DNA from 3 places in the Micromonospora sp. NPDC004540 genome. Region 3 is predicted to be linked to each of the others. Evidence: riboswitches for the same ligand, from Rfam matches in the RefSeq annotation. Region 3 holds a riboswitch; each other region holds the start of a gene.
The links. A riboswitch is a leader RNA that binds a small molecule or an ion and turns the genes downstream of it on or off. The one in region 3 is predicted to bind cyclic di-AMP.
Positions count from the first base shown of each region.

Region 1: another riboswitch for cyclic di-AMP. It lies ahead of ABZV78_RS02335 (C40 family peptidase); the one in region 3 lies ahead of ABZV78_RS28900 (hypothetical protein).
Region 2: another riboswitch for cyclic di-AMP. It lies ahead of ABZV78_RS17605 (NlpC/P60 family protein); the one in region 3 lies ahead of ABZV78_RS28900 (hypothetical protein).

Region 1 is NZ_JBEXLR010000004.1:16,840-20,108, reverse strand. It holds gene ABZV78_RS02340 (aldo/keto reductase family oxidoreductase) at 1-644, shown strand, start outside; gene ABZV78_RS02335 (C40 family peptidase) at 668-1,708, opposite strand; cyclic di-AMP (ydaO/yuaA leader) riboswitch at 1,812-1,961, opposite strand; gene ABZV78_RS02330 (radical SAM protein) at 2,238-3,269, opposite strand, start outside.
Region 2 is NZ_JBEXLR010000048.1:14,154-17,422, forward strand. It holds gene ABZV78_RS17600 (peptidoglycan recognition family protein) at 1-709, opposite strand, end outside; cyclic di-AMP (ydaO/yuaA leader) riboswitch at 917-1,052, shown strand; gene ABZV78_RS17605 (NlpC/P60 family protein) at 1,123-2,103, shown strand; gene dcd (dCTP deaminase) at 2,162-2,740, opposite strand; gene ABZV78_RS17615 (pyridoxamine 5'-phosphate oxidase family protein) at 2,815-3,269, shown strand, end outside.
Region 3 is NZ_JBEXLR010000130.1:12,459-15,727, reverse strand. It holds gene ABZV78_RS28900 (hypothetical protein) at 85-1,104, opposite strand; cyclic di-AMP (ydaO/yuaA leader) riboswitch at 1,108-1,239, opposite strand; gene ABZV78_RS28895 (YibE/F family protein) at 1,394-2,719, opposite strand; gene ABZV78_RS28890 (DUF6153 family protein) at 2,933-3,269, shown strand, end outside.

The DNA.
Region 1 (3,269 bases), on a different contig from region 3:
GGGAGGCCCTGCACCCCTATCCGGACGACCTGCACATCGTGACCAAGGTCGGGGCGTTGCGCGACGCCGAGGGCAACTGGCCGCAGGCGCTCGCCCCGGAGCAGCTACGCCAGGCCGTGCACGACAACCTCCGCCGCCTCGGCCTCGACGTGCTTGACGTGGTCAACCTGCGCGTCGGCGGGTTCGATCGGCCCACCCCCGGCTCGATCGAAGAGCCGTTCACGGTCCTCGCTCAGCTGCAGCAGCAGGGACTGATCAAGCATCTCGGGCTCAGCACCGTCAATGTCGAGCAGGTCGCCGAGGCGCAGTCCATCGCGCCGGTCGTGTGCGTGCAGAACCTCTACAACATCGCCAACCGGAACGACGACGACCTCATCGACTCCCTCGCCGCGCAGGGCATCGCCTACGTGCCCTACTTCCCGCTCGGCGGCTTCTCCCCGCTGCAGTCCGAGGAGCTCAACGCCGTCGCCGCCCGCCTGGAGGCCACTCCGATGGCGGTCGCGCTGGCGTGGCTGCTGCAGCGCTCCCCGAACATGCTGCTCATCCCCGGCACCTCATCCGTCGCACACCTGCGCGAGAACGTCTCCGCTGCCGCACTGACCCTTCCCGACGACGCCTTGACCGAACTGAATGGGATCGCGTGATGAGCGCCAGCTGAACCGGGCGGTCAGCCGGGGCGGCGAGCACCGCTGTAGGGCATGTTCGCCATCTGGGCCATCCGGACCACGTCCCCGGTGTGCGGGGCGTGGACGATCAGCCCGTTGCCGACGTAGATGCCCATGTGATGGTGATCGGCGTAGAAGAAGACAAGGTCACCCGTGCGAAGGTTGGCCTTGCTCACCGCCACGCCTTCGGTCCATTGAGCACCGGTGTAATGGGTCAGCTGCACCCCGGCGGAAGCCCACGCGTACTGGGTCAGGCCGGAGCAGTCGAACGAGTCCGGACCGTCGGCCGCCCACACGTACGGCTTGCCGATCTGCTTGCACGCCGTCTTCGCCGCGACGCCGCCGCTGCCCGTGATGGGGACGGCGGGACACTTCCCACCGATGAACAGCGAACTGCTCGACGTGATGGGTGAGGTGCTGGTGGCCGTGGCGGCCGACTGCGCGGCAGTTGCGGCTCTGGCCGCCGCGGCGTCCGCGGCCGCCTTCGCCGCTGCGGCCTTCTCCGTGGCGGCGATCTGCCGGTGTAGCGCATCCAGGCGCTTGATCTCGGCGTCGATGGCCTTCTTGCGGGCCGCCAACTGGGCCTGCTGGCGCTGCTGTACCGCGATCAGCGCGTCGACCTTCTCCTTGTCGGCATCGTAACTCGCCTGCTGGGCCGACAGCCGGTTGATCTGTCGCTGCTCAGAATTCGTCACCTGATTCACGAGCGCGAGCTGATCGCCCAACGCGGTCGGCGCGGAGCCACGGGACAGCAGGGCGTTGAATGTGGAGAGCGACCTTTCCTGCTTGTAATACCCCGTCACGATCTCCTGGACGCGGGTCCTACTGGCCTCCACCGTCTTGCCAAGTGGCTCTATCCGCCGGTTCAGTTCGGCCGATCTCCGCTGGTTCGCGGCCAGGTCCGACCGGACCTTGTTGTACTGCTCGATGACGGGTTCGAGCTTTTCCCACGCCGCGTCGATCTGCCGCTGGACGTCGGCGGCCGACGGTGCCGCGTGGGCGGCATGAGCCGCTGGCCCGACGACCACCATCACCGCCGCCATGGCGGCGAGGATGCTGGTGAGCAGACGTGCTCCGGTAGGCCGCGTACGCACGGGTGGCAACAGGTTCGGCTCCCTCCACTCGAGGCCCACGCACGCCACGGCGCGTGCCGACCTCGACCGCCTACCGGGTTAGCTGACGGATTCGGGCGTGGAAGGCGCCCTACCGCTGATGCGGATTCACCCCGAAACTGCGGTGGTTCCCCGGCTCGCCTTGCGACGTCAGTGACGTCCAGCGACTCGGCGGTGGCCGTCCCGGGGCACTCCAGGTGGAGACCGACATCCGGAACGCTGACCAACATTAGTGAGGGCGGCCCACGGAAATCAACGAGTCGGTGAGGACAATTCTCTGCGCTGTCGGGCGGGTACATTGAGTGCCGGAATTATGTGTGCGATAAGGTTCCGCTAATCAAATTCTTAATCGCCGCTAATATCGTTCGGCTTCAGCGACGTAAATAAGAAAGGGTGCCCACGCGGCGTGAAGTGCCCCACCGGCGACACACCAGCTCGTTGCCGTCGTGGTAGGCCCTGATCATTCCTGGTGGGCTTGGCTTACCGGCTCCGGTGTCAGGTCGGCGGGCAGGCTGTCCATGAACGAGCTGACCGAGAAGACCGCTCGGCCGGGGCCGGCCGGGCCGTACCCGGGCGGGCTGGACAGGCCGTTGGCCTCCATGGTCGCGCGGTAGGCCTCCAGTAGCCGGATGTGGTACTCGAGCGGCGCGCCCTGTGGGTTGGTTCTGCCCAGCGGGGTGGTCGGCTCGGGGCACCAGGTGGTGAACCGCGGGGTGATGCCCCGGGACATGAAATACTGCAGGCCCTCGGCGGTGGAGTCGATCGCCTCGTCCACGCTGGTGAAGCCGTACGGTGCGGCCATCTCGACGCCCGCGACGAAGTTCGGGATGACGTTGCGCGGCCCGAAGACCTCGGCGGAGTCGAGGATGCGTCGGTGCCACTCCTCCCGACCCACATACCGCTCCTTGCCGGGGCAGTAGAGCTCGAACAGCCGCTTGTCCCACACCTCGTAGTTGGGGTGGTAGATCCGGATGCCGTAGTCGTGGAACCGCTGCACGTCGGCCCGGGGCAACGCCTGGGCGACCACCTTGCCGATCCACCGGCCCGGGAACCGCTCCTCGATCGCCTGGGCGTACCGGCCGTAGAAGTCGGCCTCGGCCAGCCCGTCGACCTTGGACGTGATGCTGCCGCCGGTCAGGGTGTAGGCCCGCGACGCGCCGGTGGTGTCGTGCCGGTCAATGATCTCCAGCGCCTCCAGCACCTCGTCGACGGGCTTGACCCCGGTGTACGGGCGGCCGGCCTGCTTGTGCTGACGCCAGTTGTGGTTGATGTCGCAGTACTGGCACTCCTCCTTGGCGCCGAAGTACTGGCAGACCCGGAACACGGTCAGGTAGATGAGGTAGCCCCACTGGATCGTCGGCGCGACCTCCATCACCGACTTTCCGTTGGCGAGCGTGTGCCGGTAGTAGTCCGGCATCGGGGGCAGCCCGACGTCGGCGATCGGCCGGCCGTCCAGGAACAGCCGCAGGCTGCCGTCGCCGTCGTCCTTGAC
Region 2 (3,269 bases), on a different contig from region 3:
CGGTGGCGGCGAGGGTCACCCGCTGGCCGTCGTCGGTGGTCCGGGCCGCGCCGAGGCCGAGCTGGTCGTAGACCTCGTCGGCGAAGGCCGCCGCCGCGTCCTCGGTGTCCGCGCCGGAGTAGCGGGCCACCGCGCCGTACCAGGCCGCCGGGTCGGTGCCGGCGCCGACCGGCGCTCCCAACTCCTTCTGGTACGAGGCGAGCAGCGCCGCCCCGCCCCGGATGTTCGCGGCCGCGTCGGTGCGCAGCGCCTCCTCGGCGAGGCCGGTGAGCGACGCGGCGGCGTCGAGCGTCTGCAGGGAGGCCTGCGGCAGCACGTCCTCCGCCGGCGCGGCCGCGATGGCCGGGTCGAGGGTGAGCGGACGCGAGTCGTCGCCCCGCGGGTCCTCGTCCTCGTCGACGTGGCCGCTGGCCGGGGTCGCGAGGACGTGCTGGGCGTCGGTGAGGTGCATCGGGCCGTAGCCGCCGCTGGTGCTCGGCTGGCCCGGGTGGGTGTCCCAACGCGACTCCAGGTAAGAGACGCCGAGGAGGACGCTCTGCGGCACGCCGTACTCCGCCGCGGCGGCGGCGTACTGCTCCTGGCGGTCGCTGGCGGGTTGGGCGGTGAGCGGTTCGGCGGCCACCGGTCCGGTCGTCACCAGCGCGGTGGCGGCGGCGACGGCGGCTGCCAGCAGTATCCGTCTGCCCGACGGCGGGGGTGAGAGGTGCATCGAACCTCCAGACAGGGATGGGGGTCACTGCGTCCCCACCCTCACCCCGCGCACCCTCCGGGTCAATACCTTTCCAGCCAGTAATCTCGCATGAAGAAAACCTTCACGTACGGAGTGTCACGCCCTGTTGGGTTGCGGAACGATAACGACGCTCTCTACTCTGGTCAATCGTCGACCGCCAGCTTCACCGTCCAACCGGGTGGTGACGGTCCGACACCGCCGAGTCGCCTCCGGGCGAGCCGGGGACCCAGGTAACTGGGGTGAATCCGCAGCCACTGCGGTAGGGCGGCTCCCTTCCCGCCCGAACCCGTCAGCTAACCCGGTAGGCGGCCAGGAAGAAGGAGTACGGAAGCCCGGTGGCACACCATGCCCCGCGGCCACCGTCGGGCCGGTCGGTCGACCGGTCGCCGGCTGTGCCGCGTTCCCGCTGGTCCCGCTTCACCACCGCACTGGCCGCCCTGGTCGGCACCGCCGTCGTCCTGACCGGCGGCGCCACGGCGGCGCACGCCGAACCGTCGGTCGCCGAGATCGAGCGCCAGATCGACCAGGACTGGAACAAGCTCGAACCGGTCATCGAACAGGTCAACGCCACTCGCGAGCAGCTCGCCGCCAAGCGGAAGCAGGCCGCCGCGCTCGCCAAGCAGATCGCCCCGCTCCAGGCCCGGGTGGACGCCGCCCTCGGTCAGGTGGGCGGCCTCGCCGCCGACGCCTACAAGGGCGACAACAACCTCTCCACCGTCAACGCGCTGCTGGGCAGCCGGTCGCCGAGCGACCTGGTGGACAGCCTCGAACTGCTCGACCGCTTCGCGCACCGCCAGCAGGAGCAGGTGCGGGCCGTCGCCGAGCTGCGCGACCAGCTGGCCGCCAAGAAGCAGCCGCTGGACGCGATGATCACCGAGCTGGCCCGTACCGAGGCCCAGCTCGCGGCCAGGAAGAAGCAGATCGACGCCGAGATCGTCAAGCTCCAGAAGCTCCGGCTCAAGGTCTACGGCAGCGGTGGCGGCGGTCCGCTGCGCCCGGCGCCCTGCCCCGCCGGCTACCCCGGTGGCCCGGCCGGCGTCGCGGTCAAGTTCGCCTGCGCCCAGATCGGCAAGATCTACGTCTGGGGCGCCGCCGGCCCCGACCACTACGACTGCTCCGGCCTCACCATGGCGGCCTGGGCCAAGGCCGGCGTCTCGCTGCCGCACAACGCCCGGCAGCAGCACGACGTGACCAGGCGGGTGAGCCGGAGCGAGCTGCGCGCCGGGGACCTCGTCTTCTACTACAGCGACCTGCACCACGTCGCCATGTACGTCGGTGACGGCTGGGTGGTGCACGCCTCCCAGTCCGGCAAGCCGATCACGATGAAACGCGTCGACGACGGCCAGATCAACAGCTACGGCCGCCCCGGCTGACCGGTCCGCAGGGGCTTCCGCGTCGCGGGGGCCCCTGCGCCGTTCCGGCGGCGGTTGGTCAGCGGGTCGGCCAGGTGCGCCAGCTCTGCCAGGACCGGCTCGGGGTCGGCCCGCGCTGCCCCTGGTAGCGCGACCCGTAGATGGCCGAGCCGTACGGGTGCTCGGCCGGCGACGAGAGCCGGAAGATGCAGAGCTGACCGATCTTCATGCCGGGCCAGAGCGTGATCGGCAGGTTCGCCACGTTGGACAGCTCCAGCGTGACGTGGCCGGAGAAGCCCGGGTCGATGAATCCGGCGGTGGAGTGGGTGAGCAGGCCGAGCCGGCCCAGGCTGGACTTGCCCTCCAGACGCCCGGCAAGCTGGTCGCCCAGCGAGATCACCTCCAGTGTGGAGGCGAGCACGAACTCGCCCGGGTGCAGCACGAACGGCTGCCCCTCGGGCACCTCCACCATCGAGGTCAGGTCGTCCTGCTGCACGGCCGGGTCGATGTGGGTGTAGAGATGGTTGTTGAAGACCCGGAACAGCCGGTCGAGACGTACGTCGATGCTGGACGGCTGCACCAGCGTGGGCTCGAAGGGCTCCAGCGCGAGCGTGCCCGCCTTGATCTCGGAGACCAGGTCGCGGTCGGAGAGCAGCATCGGAACACCATACCGGTACGGGTGACCTGCGTGTCGGACTACATCTTCGTACACGTGTTCGATAGAATGTCCGCATGGCTTCCTGGTCCGAATTCGCCGCCGACGAGCCCCGACTCGCCGCCGAGATCCGCATCCTGTTGCAGCAGTACGGGCCGGGTTTCGGCTACCTCGCCACGGTCCGCGCCGACGGCGGCCCGCGGGTGCACCCGGTCTCCCCGGTCATCACCGACGACGGGCTCTGGTGCTTCGTCATCGACTCGCCGAAGCGTCGCGACCTCGAACGCGACGGCCGCTACGCGCTGCACTCCTTCCCGCCGGAGGAGAGCGACGACGAGGCCTACGTGGCCGGCCGGGCCCGCCCGGTGACCGACCCGGCGACGGTGGCCCGGGTGGCCCGGATCGGCCGGGCCGCGCCGCAGGGCGACTGGCGGCTGTTCGAGTTCACCGTTGACGTGGCGATGCTGACCCGGCGCGACCAGGTGACGCGCCCCGGTGGCGGCCGGCCGGAGGTGCGGGTCTGGCTCGACCC
Region 3 (3,269 bases):
CCGGGGGCTGCCGGGCTCACCTACCCGGTTGCTCTTCCTCGGCCGGGCCCGCGATCGCGGGCCGGCCCTTCTCGGCGTACGCCGTCAGAGCAGTGACATGTGCACGTGGTCGGTGTGGTCGGAGGGTCCGCTGTAGGACTTCCAGCCGGTGGCCGGGAACCAGATCTGCCGGTTCCAGATCACGTAGTAGATGCCCAGCCGGTCGGCGTTGCGAATGAGGAAGGCGGCGACGTTGTTGCCGTACATCCGCTGGTCCTTGGTGCGCCAGGAGGAGAAGCCGCTGTTCTGCAGAGACCAGTCGCAGGCCCGGCCCTTGGGATGCTCCCACGGCCCGCCGGGGCGGTAGCAGCCCACGAACCGGTTGAAGCCGGCCCGCTTGACCTCCTTGTACGCGTGCAGCGTGCGCGGGGTGACGCAGCCGGAGGTGGTGGGGTCGTTCTCGCTGCACGACTCGGGCTTCCAGTCGCCGTCGGAGGTGCGGCCGGGGCCGATCCGGGCGACCGGCGAGGTGGCCGCGACGAGGCCGCCGGTGAAGCCGAGCCCGCCGACCAGCTTCAGCGCCTTCTCGGTCTCGGCCTTCTCGCGGGCCATCGCGTTCTTCTGCTTCTCCTGCTCGCGCACCTCGGCGTCGAGCGCGATCTTGGCCTGCTCCGCGCGGGTCTTCGCGGCGTTGATGGCGGCGAGCTTCTGCGCGTTGAACAGGTTCAGCTCGTCGAGGGCGGAGGCCCGCCGGACGAACGAGTCGGGCGCGTTGCTCTCCAGCAGCATGGCCATGGCGCCCATCCGGCCGGTCCGGTAGGACTGCGCGGCGATCTGGGCCACCTGCGGGCTCAGCGCGTCGAGTTCGGCCTGCGCCGCCTTCACCTCGAGGGCGAGCTGGAGCTGGCGCTTGCGCGACTTGTCCAGCTTCGCCTTGGCCTGGATGTAGGCCCGGTTGGCGGTGTCGATGGCCTCGGTGATGAGGGGGTCGTCGTCGTCCTCGGAGTGCCCCGAGGGGGTGGGGGTGCTCGGAGCCGCCGTAGCCGGGGTCGGCCCGGCCAGCACGGCGAGCGCGGCCAGCACGGCCACCACGGGGGTCAGCCAGCGGCGCAGGGGTGCCGTCACAGTGTTCCCTTCCGTCGGCCGCCGACCGGGTTAGCTGCCGGGTTCGGGACGGAAGTGGCCCCTACCGCTCGCGCGGATTCACCCCATGTACCTGGTTCCCCGGCTCGCCCGCGGGCGATTGGGCGGCGGCACCGCTGGCGCCGGTGTGTGCCTTCGGCGGTGACCGGCAGCGAGGTTACCCGAGAGTCCTCCCCGTGTTCTACGTCCGGAAGCCGACCAATAGCGAGATTTCGTCCTTGCCCAGCGTGACCAGGATCGCGTTTGGAATCCGCCGTCACGCTGCGGAGTGTCACCATGCGGCCTCCGTGCTCCTGTCGCCGCCGGGCCACCCGCCGGCGCGCGGCCCGGGCGCCCCGCCGAGCGCCTCCAGCGCCTCGTCCCGCCCGACCGACGACCGCGGCGCGGGGGGATCCGCCGGCTTCGCGGCGGTCGCGCGCCGCCCGGCGGTGGTGACCATCGCGGCCAGTGCGGTGGTCAGCGGTACGGCGGCGATCAGGCCGAGCGTGGCCACCGCGCTGCGGACGATCTCCTGGGCCAGGAACTCGCTGGTGAGGATCTCGCCCACCGGCCGGGAATCGGCGACGAGCAGGAGCAGCAGCGGCAGCGAAGCGCCCGCGTAGGCCAGCACGATGGTGTTGACCGTGGAGGCGATGTGCGCCCGGCCCACCCGGGTGGCCGCCCGGTAGAGATGCCGCCGGGACAGCGCGGGGTTGGCGTGGGCCAACTCGGTGACCGTGGCCGCCTGGGTGACCGTGACGTCGTCCAGCACACCCAGCGAGCCGATGACGATCCCGGCCAGCAGCAGGCCGTGCAGGTCCACGTCGCGCTGGAACATCGACAGGGTGGTGGCGTCCTCGCTGCCGAAGCCGGTCAGGTGGGTGGCGGCCGTGGCCAGGGTGCCGAGCACCCCGGTCAGCACGAGGCTGCCGAGCGTGCCGAGCACGGCCACCGAGGTCTGCGCGGTGATCCCGTGCGTCAGGTAGAGCACCACGAACATGATCAGAGCGGCGCCGACGATCGCCACCAGCAGCGGTGGCTGGCCGGCGCCGATTCCCGGCAGCACGAAGCCGAGCAGAATGGCGAAGCTCGCCACCAGCCCGCCCAGCGCGGCCAGCCCGCGCCAGCGGCCGAACGCCACGATCGCCACGGCGAAGAGCACCGCCAGCCAGACCAGCGGCGTGCCGCGCTGGTGCTCGGCGATGTTGTAGCTCTTCACCGCCGGATCGGCCGGGTCGGTCAGCTCGACCAGGATCACCTCGTCGCCGACCTCGACGCGGGGCGCGCCGGGGCCGGCGGGCACGGGCGTCTCGACCTGCCGGCCGGCGTCCGGGCCCTGCTCGGCGGCGACGGTCACCGTCCCGCACGGCCCGGCGGAGCCGCCCGGTCCCCCCTCCGGCGCCTCCGGGGTCGGCGGGCAGGGCACGGTCACCACCCGGGTCACCGTGCCGTGGTAGCGGGGCAGCGCGGGCCCGGCCGCCGGATCCCGGTCCTGCCGGGGCCAGAGCACCACTGCGGCGACCACGGTGATCACGAAGAGCGGCACCACCGTCGCGACCAGGATCCGTCGTACCCCCGGCGGGGCGGACGGAACGGGACGGGTGTGGTCGGCGCCCATGGCGTTACTCCCAACGATTCGCATGCGGGATGCGTGTCTGGCGGGCCGGTCGGTTCACCGGGCGGCCCGGATGCTCGCGGAACGATGCGGGCCGGGTCGTCGCCGGGAATGGTAGCCACGTGAGCCTGACCGCGCCGGGGACGAGACGCGGGCCGGGACCCGACCGGTGGCGGTTCCGGGCCGGGTCGCGCGGGAGTTGGCTACCGTGGGGGCGTGGCGATGCGGACGGCGGTGACCGGGCGGTGGGTCCGGCTCCTGCTGCTGCTCTGCACGCTGGTCGGGTTGACCGCGATGCACACCCTCGGCCACGGCGGGCACGCGTCGGCGGGGCGGCCGGCCGCCCACGCGGCCGGACACACCGGCGAGGCCGCCACCGCCCCGGACTGCATGGACGACGGCTGCCCGGTGCGCGCGCTGCCGCTGACCCATCCGGGCGGTGACCCGTCCGGGTGGAGCATCTGCCTGGCCGTGCTGGGCGCGTTCGCTGTCGTGCTGCTGCTCGCCGTGCTGCTGAGGGCCGGGTCGCGCGGCGTCGCCCCGGCGGCCGGCG